2 regions of the Collinsella acetigenes genome follow, and region 1 is predicted to be linked to the other one. Evidence: predicted binding sites of a transcription regulator. Region 1 holds the regulator's gene; the other holds the start of a gene.
The links. The regulator NrdR, encoded in region 1, represses ribonucleotide reductase genes. The targets are predictions, from matches to a motif close to AAACACNATATATNGTGTTT.
Positions count from the first base shown of each region.

Region 2: nrdD (anaerobic ribonucleoside-triphosphate reductase) is a predicted target of NrdR. The motif match lies at 5,891-5,910, and genes of this name have one in related genera.

Region 1 covers NZ_JABBCP010000002.1:405,223-413,746, reverse strand. Annotated here, with positions in the region: gene miaB (tRNA (N6-isopentenyl adenosine(37)-C2)-methylthiotransferase MiaB) at 1-56, shown strand, start outside; gene miaA (tRNA (adenosine(37)-N6)-dimethylallyltransferase MiaA) at 53-994, shown strand; gene hflX (GTPase HflX) at 991-2,328, shown strand; gene HF320_RS04850 (heparan-alpha-glucosaminide N-acetyltransferase) at 2,311-3,027, opposite strand; gene lexA (transcriptional repressor LexA) at 3,033-3,683, opposite strand; gene HF320_RS04840 (LysM peptidoglycan-binding domain-containing protein) at 3,835-4,263, shown strand; gene nrdR (transcriptional regulator NrdR) at 4,316-4,759, shown strand; gene dut (dUTP diphosphatase) at 4,768-5,211, shown strand; gene HF320_RS04825 (MGDG synthase family glycosyltransferase) at 5,230-6,489, opposite strand; gene HF320_RS04820 (NAD(P)/FAD-dependent oxidoreductase) at 6,633-7,568, shown strand; gene HF320_RS04815 (IS1249 family transposase) at 8,004-8,524, opposite strand, start outside.
Region 2 covers NZ_JABBCP010000002.1:55,264-63,787, forward strand. Annotated here, with positions in the region: gene HF320_RS03235 (anti-sigma factor antagonist) at 1-108, shown strand, start outside; gene HF320_RS03240 (hypothetical protein) at 54-335, shown strand; tRNA gene HF320_RS03245 (tRNA-Val) at 460-534, opposite strand; gene HF320_RS03250 (putative ABC transporter permease) at 668-1,591, opposite strand; tRNA gene HF320_RS03255 (tRNA-Gly) at 1,722-1,797, shown strand; tRNA gene HF320_RS03260 (tRNA-Cys) at 1,844-1,917, shown strand; tRNA gene HF320_RS03265 (tRNA-Gly) at 2,203-2,278, shown strand; tRNA gene HF320_RS03270 (tRNA-Cys) at 2,325-2,398, shown strand; gene HF320_RS03275 (coiled-coil domain-containing protein) at 2,803-5,610, shown strand; gene nrdD (anaerobic ribonucleoside-triphosphate reductase) at 6,157-8,379, shown strand; gene nrdG (anaerobic ribonucleoside-triphosphate reductase activating protein) at 8,509-8,524, shown strand, end outside.

The DNA.
Region 1 (8,524 bases):
TCGATGCCGCACGCACTTGGTATCTTTCTGGCACGGTGACCGGCGATCCGCGATGAGTTTCGATTCTTTGCCGGCTCACGTTATTGTAATCGCCGGTCCTACCGCTGTGGGAAAAAGTGCTACTGCCGACTGTCTCGCGCAGCGCTGGGGTACTGAGGTCCTTTCGGCGGATGCTATGCAGGTTTATACGGGGATGGATATCGGTACTGCAAAGACGCCGGTTGACGAACGACCCGTTCCGCTTAGACTTGTCGACATTGTTTCTCCTACCACTGCCTATTCCGCAGCGCTGTATCAACACGATGCTCGTGCGCTCATTGATGAGAAACATCAAAGGGGAGAGGTAGCGCTGATGTGCGGTGGTACAGGACTGTATATTAATGCCGCCCTCGATGATATGCGTTTTCCATCAGGGGAGTTTGAAGACGAGCGTCGCCTTGCCTATCAAGAACTTGCCAGTTCAATGGGCGCCGACTATATGCATCGGCTTCTTGCGCAGCGCGATCCCAAAAGCGCCGAGGTCATTCATCCACATAATGTTCGTCGCGTCATTCGCGCCCTTGAAATGGCTGATGACGGCTTGTGCTATGCCGATCAGAAAGCCGGATTTTCGACGCCTAAGGAATGCTATCCCTCTATGCGCTTCTGTCTTTCCATGAATCGCGAGGAGCTTTATCGTCGGATTGACACGCGTGTCGATGTGATGATTGAGCTCGGTCTTGTTGATGAGGTTAAGCATCTCTTGGAGATGGGGCTGCAGTGCGATTCCACTGCTTCTCAGGCCATCGGCTATAAGGAGATTCTTCAGTATCTCGATGGCGAATTGTCGCTTGGTGAGGCAATTGAGTTGATCAAGCGCGGTTCGCGTAGATATGCGAAGCGGCAACTTTCATGGTTTAGGCGCGACGCGCGCTACCATTGGATTGAGGTCGATGGCCTTTCCGCGTCAGATACTGCCGATGAGGTGCAGAGGCTTATTGAGGGTGCCGCGTGAGTCGATTTTCTTTTTTGTCTACAGAGCTCGAACCTGAACGTGTTTTGCTTGTCGGGGTTGATTTTCGAAATGGCGCCTGGCCGGTAGACCGCTCGCTCGATGAGCTTGAGCGGCTTGCTCATACTGCCGGCGCTCTCACAGTTGGTCGCGTTGTCCAGCGGCTCGATAAACCAATTCCAAAATCTTTTATTGGATCTGGTAAGGTCGAAGAGGTTCGTCGGCTTGTCGCTGCTCTTGATGTTAATGCGGTTATCTTCGATGATGATTTGACGCCTGCTCAGCAAAGTCATCTGGAGAAAACGATTGGTGAGCCTACTAAGATCATCGACCGTACGGCTTTGATTTTGGATATTTTCGGCCTACATGCTAAAACGCGTGAGGGGCGTATCCAAGTTCAACTTGCGCAGCTTCAGTATCTTTTACCCCGACTAAGGGGCATGTGGTCACATCTCGCCAAAGAGCAGACTCGTGGTGGCATTGGAAGTCGCTTTGGCCAGGGTGAAAGTCAGCTTGAGGTTGACAGACGCTTGATTCGTAACAAGATTGCTTCTTTGAGACGCGAGCTTAATGGCTTAGAAAAGCGCCGTTCTGTTCAGACCAAGAACAGGAAAGAATCTACTGCGTTTAGGGTTGCACTTGCCGGCTATACGAATGCTGGAAAGTCGACGTTGCTTAATGCATTGACTGATGCGGGTGTTCTTTCGGAAGACAAGTTATTTGCAACGCTCGATCCAACTACTCGCTCCTATAGCCTTCCCGGCGGTCGCGTTGTTACCATTACCGATACGGTTGGATTTATCCAAAAACTGCCCCACGGCCTCGTCGAGGCGTTTAAATCGACGCTTGCTGAGGTTCTTGAAGCAGATTTAATTCTAAAGATTGTTGACTATTCCGATGAGGATGCTGATTTGCATCTCGAAGCGGTTAATCGAGTGCTCGATGAAATCGGCGCCGGTGAACAGCTTTCCGTTACGGTGAATAATAAATGTGACCGTTTTGAAGCGTCCTATGTCCACGCTCTCGAATCGCGCTATCCAGATCAGGTATTTTGTTCTGTCTATACTGGCTATGGTATAGATTCCCTTATTGATACCCTAGCTCTTCGAGCCTCTGCTTCCGATCAGTTGCTCACCGTGATGCTGCCCTATGCTAATGCGTCGCTGCGCGCTCAAATCCATGAGCAGGGAGTGATCTTGAATGAAGAGTTTATTCCTGAAGGCATGCTTATCACAGCAAAGGTGCCTTCTAAGCTAGCTGGCCTTTTGCGTCAGTATGAACAGGGGCCCGCAGGTAAGGCAGAGTGCGAGAGTCTCCCGTTAGTTACCGAAGATTAGCTCTAGTGCCAATAGTGCAAGGGGTTGATGGATGAGGTAGATCAGCAGGCTTTTGGTGCCAATCCATTCTAGGAGCCGACTCCATCTCCTTGTTGCCCATGAAGGGTATTCTTTTGCCCTTTCATTAAATAGACGAGCGCATCCTGCTCCTACCATATACATAAAGAAATACGGTATCAATGGATAATAGTCCCCCGACATAAAAGTGGGGGAGGGAAAACCAAGCCAGGCGAGATGTTCTATCGGATAGGTTACTCGTGGAATTTGATATGTTAGGAAAAAAGCCGCAAGAGCTACTATCGTTATGAGCAGCGGATGGGGCGTTTTGATTTTTTCCAAGCACGCAAAGAGAAGCGTCGAGGCACCCATGCAGAATAAAATTCCATAGTTAACGGGCGTATCGACGCTGGCAACACTCGTAGCTATCCATACAAGAAGAGCCATGGCGGAATATAGAAGGCCTCGCTTTAGGTTATTTCTCGAAAAAGATGTGGACCATCCAGCAAGAAATAGAAAAGTCCAACTGATGGAGCATCGCCAGATATCTTGAAAAGAGCCTAAGGTGAACCAGTCCATGGGCAAGGCGTAGAGATAGGCCAAGTCATAGCAGATATGAAAAGACACCATAGAGATGATGGTAAATCCTCGCATGTCGTCAATGATATGAATTCTGCCTTGTGGGCTGAGCGTTTTTTTCATTGGCGTTACAGACGACGCATGAGGGCAACAACCTTGCCAAGAATGGTCGGGTTGTCAGCGAAGATGGGCTCCATTGCATCGTTTTCCGGCTGAAGACGAACTCTGCCGCGTTCTTTATAGAATGTTTTGACTGTTGCAGAGCCATCAATCATGGCAACGACAATATCGCCATTCATTGCGCTGGGTTGTTCGCGAACAATAATGTAATCACCGTTGTAGATGCCGACGTTGATCATCGAGTTGCCGTGTACTTCAAGAATAAAGGAGCTTGAGTCTGAGGCGATTTCAGTTGGGACGGTAAAGGTATCTTCGATATTTTGTTCCGCCAAGATCGGCATGCCTGCTGCCACGCGGCCAACAAGCGGGAGAGAGACAACGCCTCGCATCTCGGCTACAGGAGATTCCTGGGAGATGTCGAGGTTATTATCGGGGTTGCCCTCCTGCTCAAATACCTCCAGAGCGCGGGGTTTGGTTTTATCTCGCTTGATGAGGCCATGGGCCTCGAGAGCGGAGAGATGCGCATGCACGGTTGAAGGGGAGGAGAGACCAACGGCTGCCGCCATTTCACGAACACTGGGTGGATAGCCCTTCTCCGTCTGGTAGGAGCGGATGAAATCGTAGATTTGCTGTTGGCGCTTGGTGATTTTTCGTGCCATACTTACTCCTCAACCCAAACAAATGTTCGAATTTCTATTGACTGGAACAACTGTTCGTAGATAATAATATACGAACATTCGTTCTTGCGCTAGTACCTTTGTCCGCGCAAGGATATATAACTCTTCTTGGACGAACAAGAGAGGTGTAGAGATGAATAATTCCATGACATACGGTAACTTGGCGCTTAAGTCGTATAACACGCATCCTTCATTCCAAGTTATTGATGGTAATTCTCGTTCTTTCAATCATGTGAGCGTCTCTGCCCAGAAGGCTCCAGTAGCAAATGCGCGTTCAAAAGCTGGTTTGTTTTTCGTTGTTGTCATCGCTGTGATCGCGCTTTCTTTTACTTTCTTTACCTCGGCTGCTTCCCAGCGTGCTTTTGATACCGCTTCTGCGAATGTTTCGCGTGCCGTCATCTCTGTTCAATCGGGCGATACGCTTTGGGATATCGCTGAGGAGCATCCTGTTTCGCACTTGAGTACCTCTGATACCGTTGCGCTGATCCGCTCTTGGAATGGCCTTAATTCTTCTGAGCTTTCTATTGGTATGGACCTTCTGGTTCCCGCCTCCTTTCAATAGGGATTTCTTATTGCATGGGGTATTCTGATTTTTACTAGATTCGGAGGTTCCCATGCGTTGTCCAAAGTGCGGTAATGCCGATACACGTGTTGTAGACTCGCGTACCCAAGAAGCGACCAATGCTATTAAGCGCCGTCGCGAATGCTGCGGCTGTGGTTTTCGATTTACTACATTTGAGCGTTGTGAAGATCCCATCGAAGTTATTAAAAGCGATGGTTCCACTCAGCCTTTCGATAGAAATAAACTTCTAGTGGGTCTTATGAGGGCTACGTCAAAGCGTGATATCGATCTTGCCGCTCTTAACGGTCTAATCGACGATATAGAGCGCGAGCTGCGCAGCAGAACGCTTACCGCTGTTAGTTCTCATGAAATTGGCGATATGGTCCTTAAGCGTCTTGAGAAACTCGATAAAGTGGCCTACATACGCTTCGCTTCCGTGTATCGTGACTTTAAAGATGTCGATGAGTTCTTTAAAGAACTTCAAAATTTGAGGTGATTGCCCGTATGTCTCGTGTTGATGTTTCTATTAAGCGCTTAGATCCCGCTGTGAGCCTTCCGGAATATGCTTATTCCGGTGATGCTGGTCTCGATTTGCGCTGCAATGAGAGTGTTGATTTAGCTCCACTTGAGCGTCGTCTTGTCTCTACGGGTCTTGCTATCGCTTTGCCCGATGGGTATGCGGGTTTTGTTCAACCTCGAAGCGGCCTTGCTCTTAAGCGTGGGCTGTCTATCGTCAATACTCCCGGTCTCATTGATGCTCACTACCGCGGTGAACTCAAGGTCATTCTTATCAACCTTGATGCAAAAGAACCTATTCACCTTGAAAAGGGCGAGCGAATCGCCCAGCTTGTAATCCAAGAAGTTCCAACCGTTTGCTTGCACGAGGTTGATGAATTAGACGAGACCGATCGTGGTGCGGGTGGCTTTGGCTCCAGCGGAGTTGCCTAGACGCGATCGCTCCTCGTGCTATCGGATGTGCGCCGGTTTATCACCAATATAGAATTCAGCAAAATGGCGTGTTCGTTTTACGGGCACGCCAACTCGTTTCATGGTTTCGATAACGATGTCTTCGGCAGCGTGCGGCTTTCGAAGTGCATTTGCATTAACAAGCAGCGCTTTAAGCGCGGCTGGATTCTCATGAAGATGATTGAGCGTGGTGATAAGCTCTCGAAAGGTTGTGGCATGCAGGCTTGCGCCAAACGATGTGAGCATGGTGGTGTTTGCTTTTTCCTGGCCATATGATTTACCAAGCAAGAGCATAGGTAGCTTTGCGCAAAGGCATTCAGTAACCGCGAGTCCGCCAGATTTTAGAACGGCAACATCCGATGCTTTCATGAGGGAAGCCATGTCTTCGACGTAATCGAGAACCGACACGTTGCCGAGCCCCATGCCATTAAAAACCGACTTCAGGTGCATTGAATATTCTTCATCTTTGCCAGGGAGAAAAACAAAGTGCATACGATCGAATCGACGTAGATAGGGAATAGTTTGCTCGATAGCGGCCCTAAATCGAACATAGGGCTGCGGAAGTGAGGCACCAGCCATAACCAATACAATTTTTTTGTCGAGGGGGAGTCCAAAGGATTCTTTTATCTGCTCGATGTCGCAAGGAGCATCGAAACCGTCGCGTACGGGGATGCCTGTGATCTTGATTTTGGACTCTTCAACATGGCGCGGTCTGAGAGTTTCTGCCATGAATTCGGTTGCAACGCAGAACAAGTCGGTTTCTTTATGAGGCCACCAGCCCTCGATTTCATAATCGGTGGGGATACAGACCAGGGGGTACTCGACACCGGTAATCAATCGTGCACCGCAGGCGACGTTTGCGGCTGTGATATGGGTCGCAATAATTGCAAGCGGTTTATTTTCGCGAACATAATCGTTAAACGAGGGGAACATCACGCGAGACCAACCCGTACCGCCGCCCCATAGAAGACGTCCTGTAAGCGTGTAGCGCCAGGTGATGTCGTAAATTGGTCTTGTGGCCCCGGTAAAAGAGGCTGCCGTTTTATTGCCGTCAAATTTAATGCGACCATAATCGAGAACATCCAGAACGTCGACTCTGACGTTCTCTGGAATACCATGGGTGCCGCGCAACTTATCGATGGCTTGGGCAACGGCATTCGCTGCCGCCTTGTGTCCAGAGCCAACCGATGCGTGCATGACGGTGATGACGGGTTGAGAATTTGATGCAATTGTTGAGGCAGGGTTCTGCTCAACGCTCATAAGGACTCCTTGTCGACGTGGACTCTATTCTACGATGAGAATTGAATTGATGCGCAAGCTCGAGAGATAAACATGAATTGATGGGTAGTATTACCGTGTAATGTGAAACACGCATGTTGTTAGCGCGCATGAAAGGATGAGCCATGGTTTCGACAGAGTGTGATTTGGCGGTCATTGGCGGAGGCCCTGCTGGATCTTCCGCGGCCCTGTATGGCGCTCGTGCTGGGTTGAAAACCGTTATTTTCGAACCGGGTTTACCTGGCGGCCAGATTGCTCAGACTGATATCGTCGATAATTATCCCGGTCTTCCCGATATCAGCGGTTTTGAACTTGGATCTGCTCTGTATCAGCATGCTTTGGATGCCGGCGTCGACCAGGTGCAGCATTTTGTCGATGCGCTGCATCGCAAACCTGACGGTTCATTTTTGCTAAACATCGGATCCGACGAGGTTAGCGCACGTGCTATTGTCTGCGCCCTGGGTGCTAAAGCTCGTAAGGCGGGATTTACGGGTGAGGATACCTTTACGGGAAGGGGAGTGTCCTATTGCGCGACATGTGACGGTATGTTTTATCGAGGAAAACTTGTTTATGTAATCGGTGGTGGTAAGGCAGCTTGTGATGAAGCTCTATTCCTGTCTCGCATCGCCTCACGTGTCATCATGCTTGTGCGCCGCGATCAATTCCGTGCCCCCAAGGGTATTGTGAATAAGATTCAAGCAACGGCAAATATCGATGTTCGTTTTAACACTTTGGTTGATTCGCTTGCGGGCGATGCGCTTCCAACCACCATTGTCTTGAAGAATGTCTTAACACAGCAGCTAACCGAAGAACGTCATAATCCTGGGTCATTTGGTGTGTTCGTCTTTACGGGATTTGATCCTGTTGCCGGTCTCGTTAATGAGTACGTTGATAGAGCGGATGACGGTGGGGTTATTACCAAAGAAGATATGTCTACAAAGACCCCAGGGCTCTTCTGCGCCGGCGATATGCGCGTAAAGCCCCTTAGGCAGGTTGTTACAGCTGTTTCCGATGGCGCTATTGCCGCAACTTCTGCTTATAATTATCTAGCTTTAATTTAGGTACCTAAGTATCAAAATTATTCTTATTTACTAGGATTGTTTGCTGTTCAGGGGGACGTTTTTTGTAATACCGATTGCAACGGATTGATCGTTCTAGTTTTCTTCATCCCTGTACGTGGAAGTGTCCTTATATTGCTTACGAAGCAAATCCAGTTAATCTGCATTGCTGGCTCCGCTGATCAAATCGGCGTTCAGTTTACGCTGCTTCGTCTGTAATCACGACGCCTATCGGTTGGACGGATCAATTTTTATCTACTGCATTCCAATAATCCATGCATGCATGTGCTTCTAGGCAAATCGTAGATAATATATCTTATGTAAAGTTGAAGTAAGAGTTAAAAAGAGTGCGGCAGCAAATCAAATTACTGCCGCACTGATCAAAAGGTGGCTTATAGGACAAAATGTGTGTCCCGATAGAACATCCGTTTCCATCCATTAATCCAGCCAGAACGGGTACGGGTCCCTGCGGTGGAGGTCCTCCCACACGGCCCTGTCGCCCCATTCCGGCCCTCCGTCCTCGCGCGACGGCGAGGCGGAGTAGACGCTGAACAGGAAGTCGATGTCCGCGTCGGTCGGCATCGTGGCGAGCTTCTCGCGCGCCGTCCTCGCGTCCCCCGAATGCGCATGGCACCACCAGAACACCGCCTTAACGCGCTTGATGGACGTCAGCCCCCGGTGGTTGCGCAGGACGGCCCTCAGCTGCGAGTTCACCCCTCCCTCGATCATGTTGTTGGTCGACGGCAGCGGGCCGGCCTTGGCAAGGGCGGGGTCGAGGTAGGTGAACAGCGTCCCCGCCGACACCAGCGACGACAGCGACGAGCGCGCCCGCCTCAGCCTCTCGTGGGTGTAGACCCTCCTGCCGTCCGCCACGGTCCTGTCCTCCAGGAAGTCGGCCCAGAACCCGCACCAGTCGAGGTAGCGCTCGACCCAGAGCTCGGCCTGGTGCAGCGCCTCGA
Region 2 (8,524 bases), 350 kb from region 1:
ATCAGGCTCATGCGCTTGCTGGTGGATAACGTCGAGGTAAGCCGTAGGTGCGATTGTCCCGGCACACAGGTGCGCCTGGTCAAACTATTCCGCGTGCATGGGCTGTAGAGCTCGAGGGGATTGACCATCTAAGGTATCCGAGCTATCCGCTCGATGTGCAGGCTGCCCTTATAGGCGACGACGGCAGCGCCGCGCTCGTGTGGACGCGCCTGACAGGTGTAGCGGAGGGCGGGCATCTGGTGGCTGAACTGCTTAACAATCCGTTTGACAAACCCGGGCGTGCCCCTGGCGATCTTATGGTGCTCGGCGTGATGGAAGACGATGCGGGGGCTTGAGGCTGTTTGCGCACGATGCCGTGGCAGTTGAGCCTTGGGACTAAAGGGCGTGGGTGAGTGCTTTATCTCAATGCCGATTCGCAAAGAAAAAGACCGAAGACAATGTCTCCGGTCTTGTCATTCTTGGTGGGCGTTACAAGATTTGAACTTGTGACCTCTTCCGTGTCAGGGAAGCGCTCTCCCCCTGAGCTAAACGCCCGAATTCAGGGTGCGCTGTTCAGCGCGAGGAATAATATACAAAAGGCTTTGGCTTGATGCAAGCGTTATTTTGAAAAAAGTTTTGTAATGTTGGAATAAAGTTCATCTATACCGCATCTACCTGCGCTTTTGATTTATCGAGGCGCAGGGGGAAGATCTTGTCCAATGCGCATGTTCTCGAATTTGTCTTTCATGAAGCTGTCGCCATAACGCGTATCCAGGTAGACATCGATGGGATTTGCGGGAGGAATGCCGTTTGCGCGTGCTCCGGCTCTCAGGAAACACGCGACGGTCATGCCGGCGTCAAGAGCGATGAAGGCGGCGAGCAAAGTGACAACGGCTGCCTGGCGCGTCGTTGTTGGTTCGCCGATGCGGTAGAGGAGCTCGGGCAAGATCGCGCGGCACCATACCAGGCCCACAATGCCCCACATGGCAAGAAAGCGCCAGGCAACCCATTGGGAGATGTGATCGGGGAGCCCCAAGTATGTCCATGATTGCGCATGGGCCAGATGTTCCATGGACCAGCCGGCAAATTGCTCGAGGACGCCGCCGATGGCTGCAGAGATGCAGAAGATCTTCCAAGCGGGCCAATCTCGCGCTTCCCAAAGCAGCGCCGTCAGCAGCACGGCACCGCATCCATAAAGAGGGGAGAATGGACCCCATATTAGTCCCACGCGGCTTTCGAGCACGCCAAAGACAACGAGGGTATAGACGGTCTCGAGCAGCAGTCCTAAGACGGAGGAGATCAGGAAGATGATGATGTATTGATACAAAGAGGGGGTGCAGGCGCTGAGGTAAGAGGCGCGAAGCTCGTTTTTGACTTTACGGATCAGCTTGCGCTGACGCTTGGCGATTTTTGAACGCAGGCGGCGCTTTCCAAATCGCTCGACTTCCGACCAGACGGCGTCGGCATAGACGCTTGCATCGAGTTTTCCTTCGCGCAGGAGATTTTTGAACGAAGATCCGCATCCGCGTGCGTCGTGGTAGCGTTGCGCAAGCCAGATGATGCCACGCGCTATGAGATAGACGGCGAGTATGAGGGTGAAGATTTGAAGCAAAGACGTGTCCTGAGCATCGAGTTTGTTTTCCCGCGGACATTTTACCGCTATCAAATTTCTGTATGCGCAAAACTTTTTTGAAAAACTCCTTGCGCCCGCCCGCGGCATCGCGTATATTAATAACCCGCAAGCGGACATGGCTCAGTTGGTAGAGCACAACCTTGCCAAGGTTGGGGTCGCGGGTTCGAGCCCCGTTGTCCGCTCCATCGCATGCATCGGGCCGGTTTTCGAATCGGCCCTTTTCATATCGACGGCGAAGTGGCCAAGTGGTAAGGCAGAGGCCTGCAAAGCCTTTACCCCCGGTTCGAATCCGGGCTTCGCCTCCAGACCGCCCAAGGGGCCCTCCGAAAGGAGGGCCCCTTTTCGTTCGCGGCACCCAGATTCGGGCGGTGCCGGCGGCGCGGTGCGCGCCGCCCCGTGCGGATCCGGGCGCTTTTCCAAATGGAGCAAGAAATCCCATTTGGCACGGGCCCAAGACGGTCCAAATGGGACTTTCTGCTCCATTTGGGATTCGAACCTTTGCTGAGGGCGGGCTTTCTCATCTAATTTCAACAATCTTTGAAAAACTCCTTGCGCCCGCCCGCGGCATCGCGTATATTAATAACCCGCAAGCGGACATGGCTCAGTTGGTAGAGCACAACCTTGCCAAGGTTGGGGTCGCGGGTTCGAGCCCCGTTGTCCGCTCCATCGCATGCATCGGGCCGGTTTTCGAATCGGCCCTTTTCATATCGACGGCGAAGTGGCCAAGTGGTAAGGCAGAGGCCTGCAAAGCCTTTACCCCCGGTTCGAATCCGGGCTTCGCCTCCAGACCGCCCAAGGGGCCCTCCGAAAGGAGGGCCCCTTTTCGTTCGCGGCACCCAGATTCGGGCGGTGCCGGCGGCGCGGTGCGCGCCGCCCCGTGCGGATCCGGGCGCTTTTCCAAATGGAGCAAGAAATCCCATTTGGCACGGGCCCAAGACGGTCCAAATGGGACTTTCTGCTCCATTTGGGATTCGAACCTTTGCTGAGGGCGGGCATGTTCTCGGAAGATTCCTCGACACCCTGCTTTCGATAAAAACATTATTTGTCGATTATGCATCAAATGTACGTTTCTCTACATATGTGGTCTACTTATCCATTGTTGAAGAAAAGCTTGAGGGGTATTCTTTCGCAGTGAATTTAATGGACACATGTCGCTTCAACGGCGGCAACGCAGCGGAAAAAGGTGCATCATGGCCTCTTCCAAGAAGAATTACTTCAAGCCGACGGTTGCCGCGGTGATAACGGCCGGATTCGCACTTTCCCCTATGCTCTCTACTGCCGCGATGGCGCAGACCAATAACGACTTGGTGCTCGCCGGCTGCTATGAGGAGTGCCAGGGCGGTACCATGTCGCTTACCGCTTGCAAGAAAAATCTCGATGACGCCAAGGCCAAGCTCGATAAAGCAAAGGCTAATTACCAGGCCAAGCGCGATGCGACCGGCGACGCTGCGACCGATCTTGAGGTTGCCCAGGCAGCAGAGAAGAAGGCTGCCGCGAATCTCGAGGCGGCTCAGGCGGCATACGACGAGGCTGCGGCCGCAAACGAGGCTGCCCAGCAACATCTTAAGGATATCGAGGGCGAATGGACCGAGAAGAGCGACGAGGTCAAGGAAGCCGACCGCACGGTCGTGAAGAAGACCGCCGGGCTCGAAGTTGCTAAAGCCGAGCACGCCAAAGCGACGCTCGAGGTACAGCGCCTCCAAGCTCTCGCCGGTCTTTCGAGCGATTCCGTTGATAGTCTTAAGGCGGCGGCCGGTCTTGCTCAGAAGAATTACGAAGCTGCTCAGAAACTCTGGGAGACGGCGAGTGCTCAAAGTAAAAAGGCGCAGGACAAGTTTGACGATGCGCGAACCAAGCACGATGCCGCGGTAAGCGCGCTCGAGACTGCCAAGAAGAATCTCGAAAACGCCGAGAACTGGTATAACAACATGGTCGATCGTCAAAAGGACGCGCAGGCCAAGTACGACAAGGCCAAGAAGGCCCTGGACGATGCCAATGCGCGTCGCGACGAGATCAATCAGGGACACGTCGACCTTGAGAAGAAGGTCGACGAGGCAAATACGGCGCTCGACGCGGCAAAGGCCGATGTTGCCTCGGCGCAGGCCGCGCTCGACGCCGCGACGAGTTCGTATAACGATGCGGTGGCAAATCAGCAGGCAAAACAGAAGGCAGCCGATGATGCCCGTGCGCTTTATGAGGATGCCACGAAGATCGCCGGAGATGCATCGCAGGTTCAGGCGCTACGTGCGCACAAACATGAACTCGAGGACAAGGTTGCCCGCGGGCAGCAGCAGGTTGAAGGCGATCAAGAGGCACTCGATAGGGCCGCAGCGGCGCTCGATGCTGCGCAAGCGACTCAGAAGACTGCCGAGGACAATCTGGTCGCCCCGACGCAGGCGGTGAAGGATGCCCAGGCTGCTCTTTCCGCTAGGCAGAAGGAGAAGTCGGATATTGACTTCAGGGTGAGCGCTTCCCGGACCGCATATAACCTCGCAAAGGTCAATTACGATGCTGTCAAATGGGTTCCGTCGTTGAAAAACGAGGCCAAGAAGAGGCTTGACTCTGCCGAAGCCGACCTGAACAGCTGGAAGGCGAAGCAGGATGCCAAGGCAGAGGAGGTCGCCGCCGCCCAGGCTGCACTCGACAGCGCAAACACCGCGAAGGCGCCGTTTGATGAGGCTCTGGCTCAGGCAAAGCAAAGTGTTGCCGATGCTCAGGCGGCAAAGCAGGCGGCAAGCGATGACCTCGATGCGGCGAAGGCGGCGCTCAGTGCCGATCAGACTGAGCTCGATAATGTGAGCACTCGGCTGGACGCTATCGGCCATTTGGATGAGTACAAGCGAAAGCTCGACGATGCCGAGAAGGCTCTCGAGCAAGCGAAGCAGCAGACCAAGCAGGCAGAGGCGAAAAAGAACGAGGCCCAGCAGGCTCTCGATCAAAAGCTGGCAGTCCAGAAAGACGCGCAAGCTGGTGTCGATGCTGCAAACTCCGCCGTTTCTTCCTACGACACGCAGCACGCTGCCGAGCTCAAAAAGCTCAATGAGCAAATTGACGGCAAGACCGTGCTTGGCGTGAAGATTCCAGGCGAGCTTACCCGAAAGTACGAAGAGGCGAAGGCAGAGCTCGATATCGTGAATGCCCAGCTTGCGGTGGCTGCCAAGAACCTGGACGCCGCCCGTGTGCTCATGGTGGGCGCCGAGGTTGCCGAGAAGGCAACGAAGCTCGCCATGGACGCAGCGGGTGTTCAGCTGCAGGTTGCAAAGGACGCCGAGGCTGCCGCCTATACCGTTATGGAGGCTGCGCGCAAGGTGGCGGAGTCTGCCTCTAAACTTGCTGAGAACGCCGAACAGGCGGCCCAGCAGGCAGCGCAAAAGCTCGAGGAGGCTCGTGCGGCGCAGGCGGCTGCAAAGCAGAAGGTCGACCAGTCCCGTACCGACCTGGATGCGGCGAAGCAGCACGCCGAGCGCGCAAACAAGGAGCTGGCCGAGCTGAGCGCGCAGGTTGCCCAGGCCGAGGTGAACGCCATCAAGGCTAAGATCGGCTTGCAGATGAAGGAGAAACCGCTTGCCTCCGCCAAGGCGGCGTTTGATGCCGCCCATGCGAACACGTTGGCGAAACAGGCTGCATACGACAGCGCTGTGTCCGCGGAACAGCAAGCTAAAGATGAGCTCGATGCCGCGCAGGCAAACTACGACGCTGCACTCGAGTGCTACAACAAGTGTTCGCAGGCTGCAGGTTCTGGTGCCGCCGCGGGCTCGGGCTCTGCATCCGGCACCTCTTCGACGTCTTCGACGGAGGCTCCGACTGGGGGCAAGGGCGGCGCATCTGCTACGTCCCAGCAGGCTTCGAGCGGCGCTGCTGTCACCTCGCGCGCCGCAATCGCTACGCTGCCGCAGACGGGCGATGCGACTCTTGAGGGCATCGTCGTCATTGCCGGCACCGGCGCTGCTGCCATCGCTGCGGGTGAGGCTGCTCGTCGCCGTCATGCGGCGAAGTAGCCGCGGGCTTTCGCATCCATAACCTTCGATTTGGAGGGCGCGTCGAATCAATGCGGTTTGACGCGCCTTTTTCTCGGTGAACGCACAACATATAGGTCAAGTGCTTTTTTAACGCCGTTCATCGCGGGACTCGTGAGGTTTTGAAAGATTTCCAAAAGGAATATGTCCAATATGCTTGAGGGCCAAACTGCAGGTCACGTGTTGGCGGCGCGTGGAATAAATCGACCCGTGGAGGCAATGTAAATGTTTACGGTATCTTTCTTACGCCGTTGACCTGCTAAAACACAATATATAGTGTTGACCATAAATAAGAAAACATTATATAGGGTGAGTAACTTGTCGTATGATAGGTATCGACGCACTGTAAGATATGACTTCGCGCCTGCCAAGCACGTTACGACACTTCCCTTGCCGCCCTATGGGCAAGGCCGGGATCTGTCCGCACGCGAGCGTAAAGTCTTTCAACGAATAGAGAAGACGCAGGAAGGCGGGAGAGACCCGCGACGTTCGTGCGCCTTGTAGAAGAGGACGAGAGGTACGAGCTTCATGAAGATCATCAAGCGCAGCGGAGTGGAAGTTACGTTTGACATCGAGAAGATCAGCAGCGCGATTCGAGCGGCGAACCGTGAGGTCAAGGAGGCCGATCGCTTGACCGAGCGCCAGGTTGTCTATGCCGCGCAAAACGTTGCCGATGCCTGCGAGAACGCAGGCCACACCGTTTCCGTCGAAGAGATCCAGGATATGGTCGAGGACGAGATTATGCGTCTCGACCGCTACGAGGTGGCTCGCCACTACATCATCTACCGCTATGTGCAGAGTCTCAAGCGCACCAAGAACACTACCGACGACAAGATTCTCTCGCTCATCGAGTGCAACAACGAAGAGGTCAAGCAGGAGAACTCTAACAAGAACCCCACCGTCAATTCCGTTCAGCGCGACTACATGGCTGGCGAGGTTTCCAAGGATCTGGCCCAGCGCGTCTTGCTGCCTGCCGATGTCGTGGCCGCTCATAACGAGGGCATCATCCACTTCCACGACTCGGATTACTTTGCTCAGCATATGCACAACTGCGACCTGGTGAACCTTGAGGACATGCTGCAAAACGGCACGGTTATCTCGGGTACGCTTATCGAGAAGCCGCATAGTTTCTCGACGGCGTGCAACATCGCCACGCAGATCATCGCCCAGGTTGCGTCGTCTCAGTATGGCGGCCAGTCCATCTCGCTGACGCATCTGGCGCCTTTTGTCGAGGTGAGCCGCCAAAAGATCCGTCGTGAGGTGACTCGCGAGCTCGAAGAGCTTGGTGTGAGCGCTCCCGAGGAGAAGGTGCATGAGGTTGTGGAGGAGCGTCTGCGCGACGAGATTCGTCGTGGCGTTCAGACCATCCAGTACCAGGTTGTAACCCTTATGACCACCAACGGTCAGGCCCCGTTTGTCACCGTGTTCATGTATCTTAACGAGGCTCGTTCCGAGTCCGAGAAGCATGACCTCGCCATGATTGTCGAGGAGACCTTGCGCCAGCGTTATGAGGGCGTGAAGAACGAGGCGGGCGTATGGATCACCCCAGCGTTTCCCAAACTCATCTACGTGCTCGAGGACGACAACGTAGCCGAAGATTCTCCGTTTTTCTACCTCACGCAGCTTGCGGCCAAGTGTACCGCCAAGCGTATGGTGCCCGATTACATCTCTGAGAAGAAGATGCGCGAGTACAAGCTGTCTCTGGGCGAGACCGAGGGCAACGGCGACTGCTACACCTGCATGGGCTGCCGCAGCTTCTTGACTCCCGATCGCTCTGGCAACGGCTATGACAACGTGGCGAATGCCGGCAACTGGGAGCCGGGTAAGCCCAAGTACTACGGTCGCTTTAACCAAGGCGTTGTCACCATCAATCTCCCCGACGTGGCGCTCTCGTCGCATCAGGACATGGACAAGTTCTGGGAGATCTTTGACGAGCGCTTGGAGCTGTGCCACAAGGCGCTCATGTGCCGCCACGATCGCCTGAAGGGCACACTATCCGACGCCGCTCCGATTCTGTGGCAGTACGGTGCCCTTGCGCGTCTGAAGAAGGGCGAGACCATCGACAAGCTGCTGTATGGCGGGTATTCGACCATCTCGCTTGGCTATGCGGGCCTGTACGAATGCGTCAAGTACATGACCGGCCACAGCCATACAGAGTCGGAGGGTACGCCCTTTGCGATGCAGGTCATGCAGCACATGAACGACAAGTGCAACGAATGGAAGGCCGGGAGCAACATCGACTTTTCGCTTTACGGCACGCCGCTCGAGTCCACGACGTACAAATTTGCCAAGTCGCTGCAGCGCCGCTTTGGCATCGTTCCCGGCGTGACCGACAAGGGCTACATCACCAACAGCTATCACGTGCACGTGTCCGAGCAGATTGACGCTTTTGACAAGCTCAAGTTCGAGAGCCAGTTCCAGCGTCTGAGCCCTGGTGGCGCCATCTCTTACGTTGAGGTTCCCAACATGCAGGATAACCTCAAGGCCGTTATCCGCGTGATGCAGTACATCTACGACAACATCATGTACGCCGAACTCAACACCAAGAGCGACTATTGCCAGGTATGTGGTTACGATGGCGAGATCAAGATTGTGGAAGACGATGGCAAGCTGGTGTGGGAGTGCCCCCACTGCGGTAACCGCGACCAGGAAAAGATGAACGTGGCGCGTCGTACTTGCGGCTATATCGGTACGCAGTTTTGGAACCAGGGTCGCACCGAGGAGATTCGCGACCGCGTTTTGCACCTATAAGAGATTGCGCTGAGGTGCGGTCTTTCTGCCTGCAATAATTGATGGGGCTGTTTTTGCGGCCCCATTCTTTCATCTGCAGGATGTTTGGTCGGTGAACATAGGGCGGGTGCCGTTTTTTAGGGAGGCAGTGTGAATTACTCGGCTA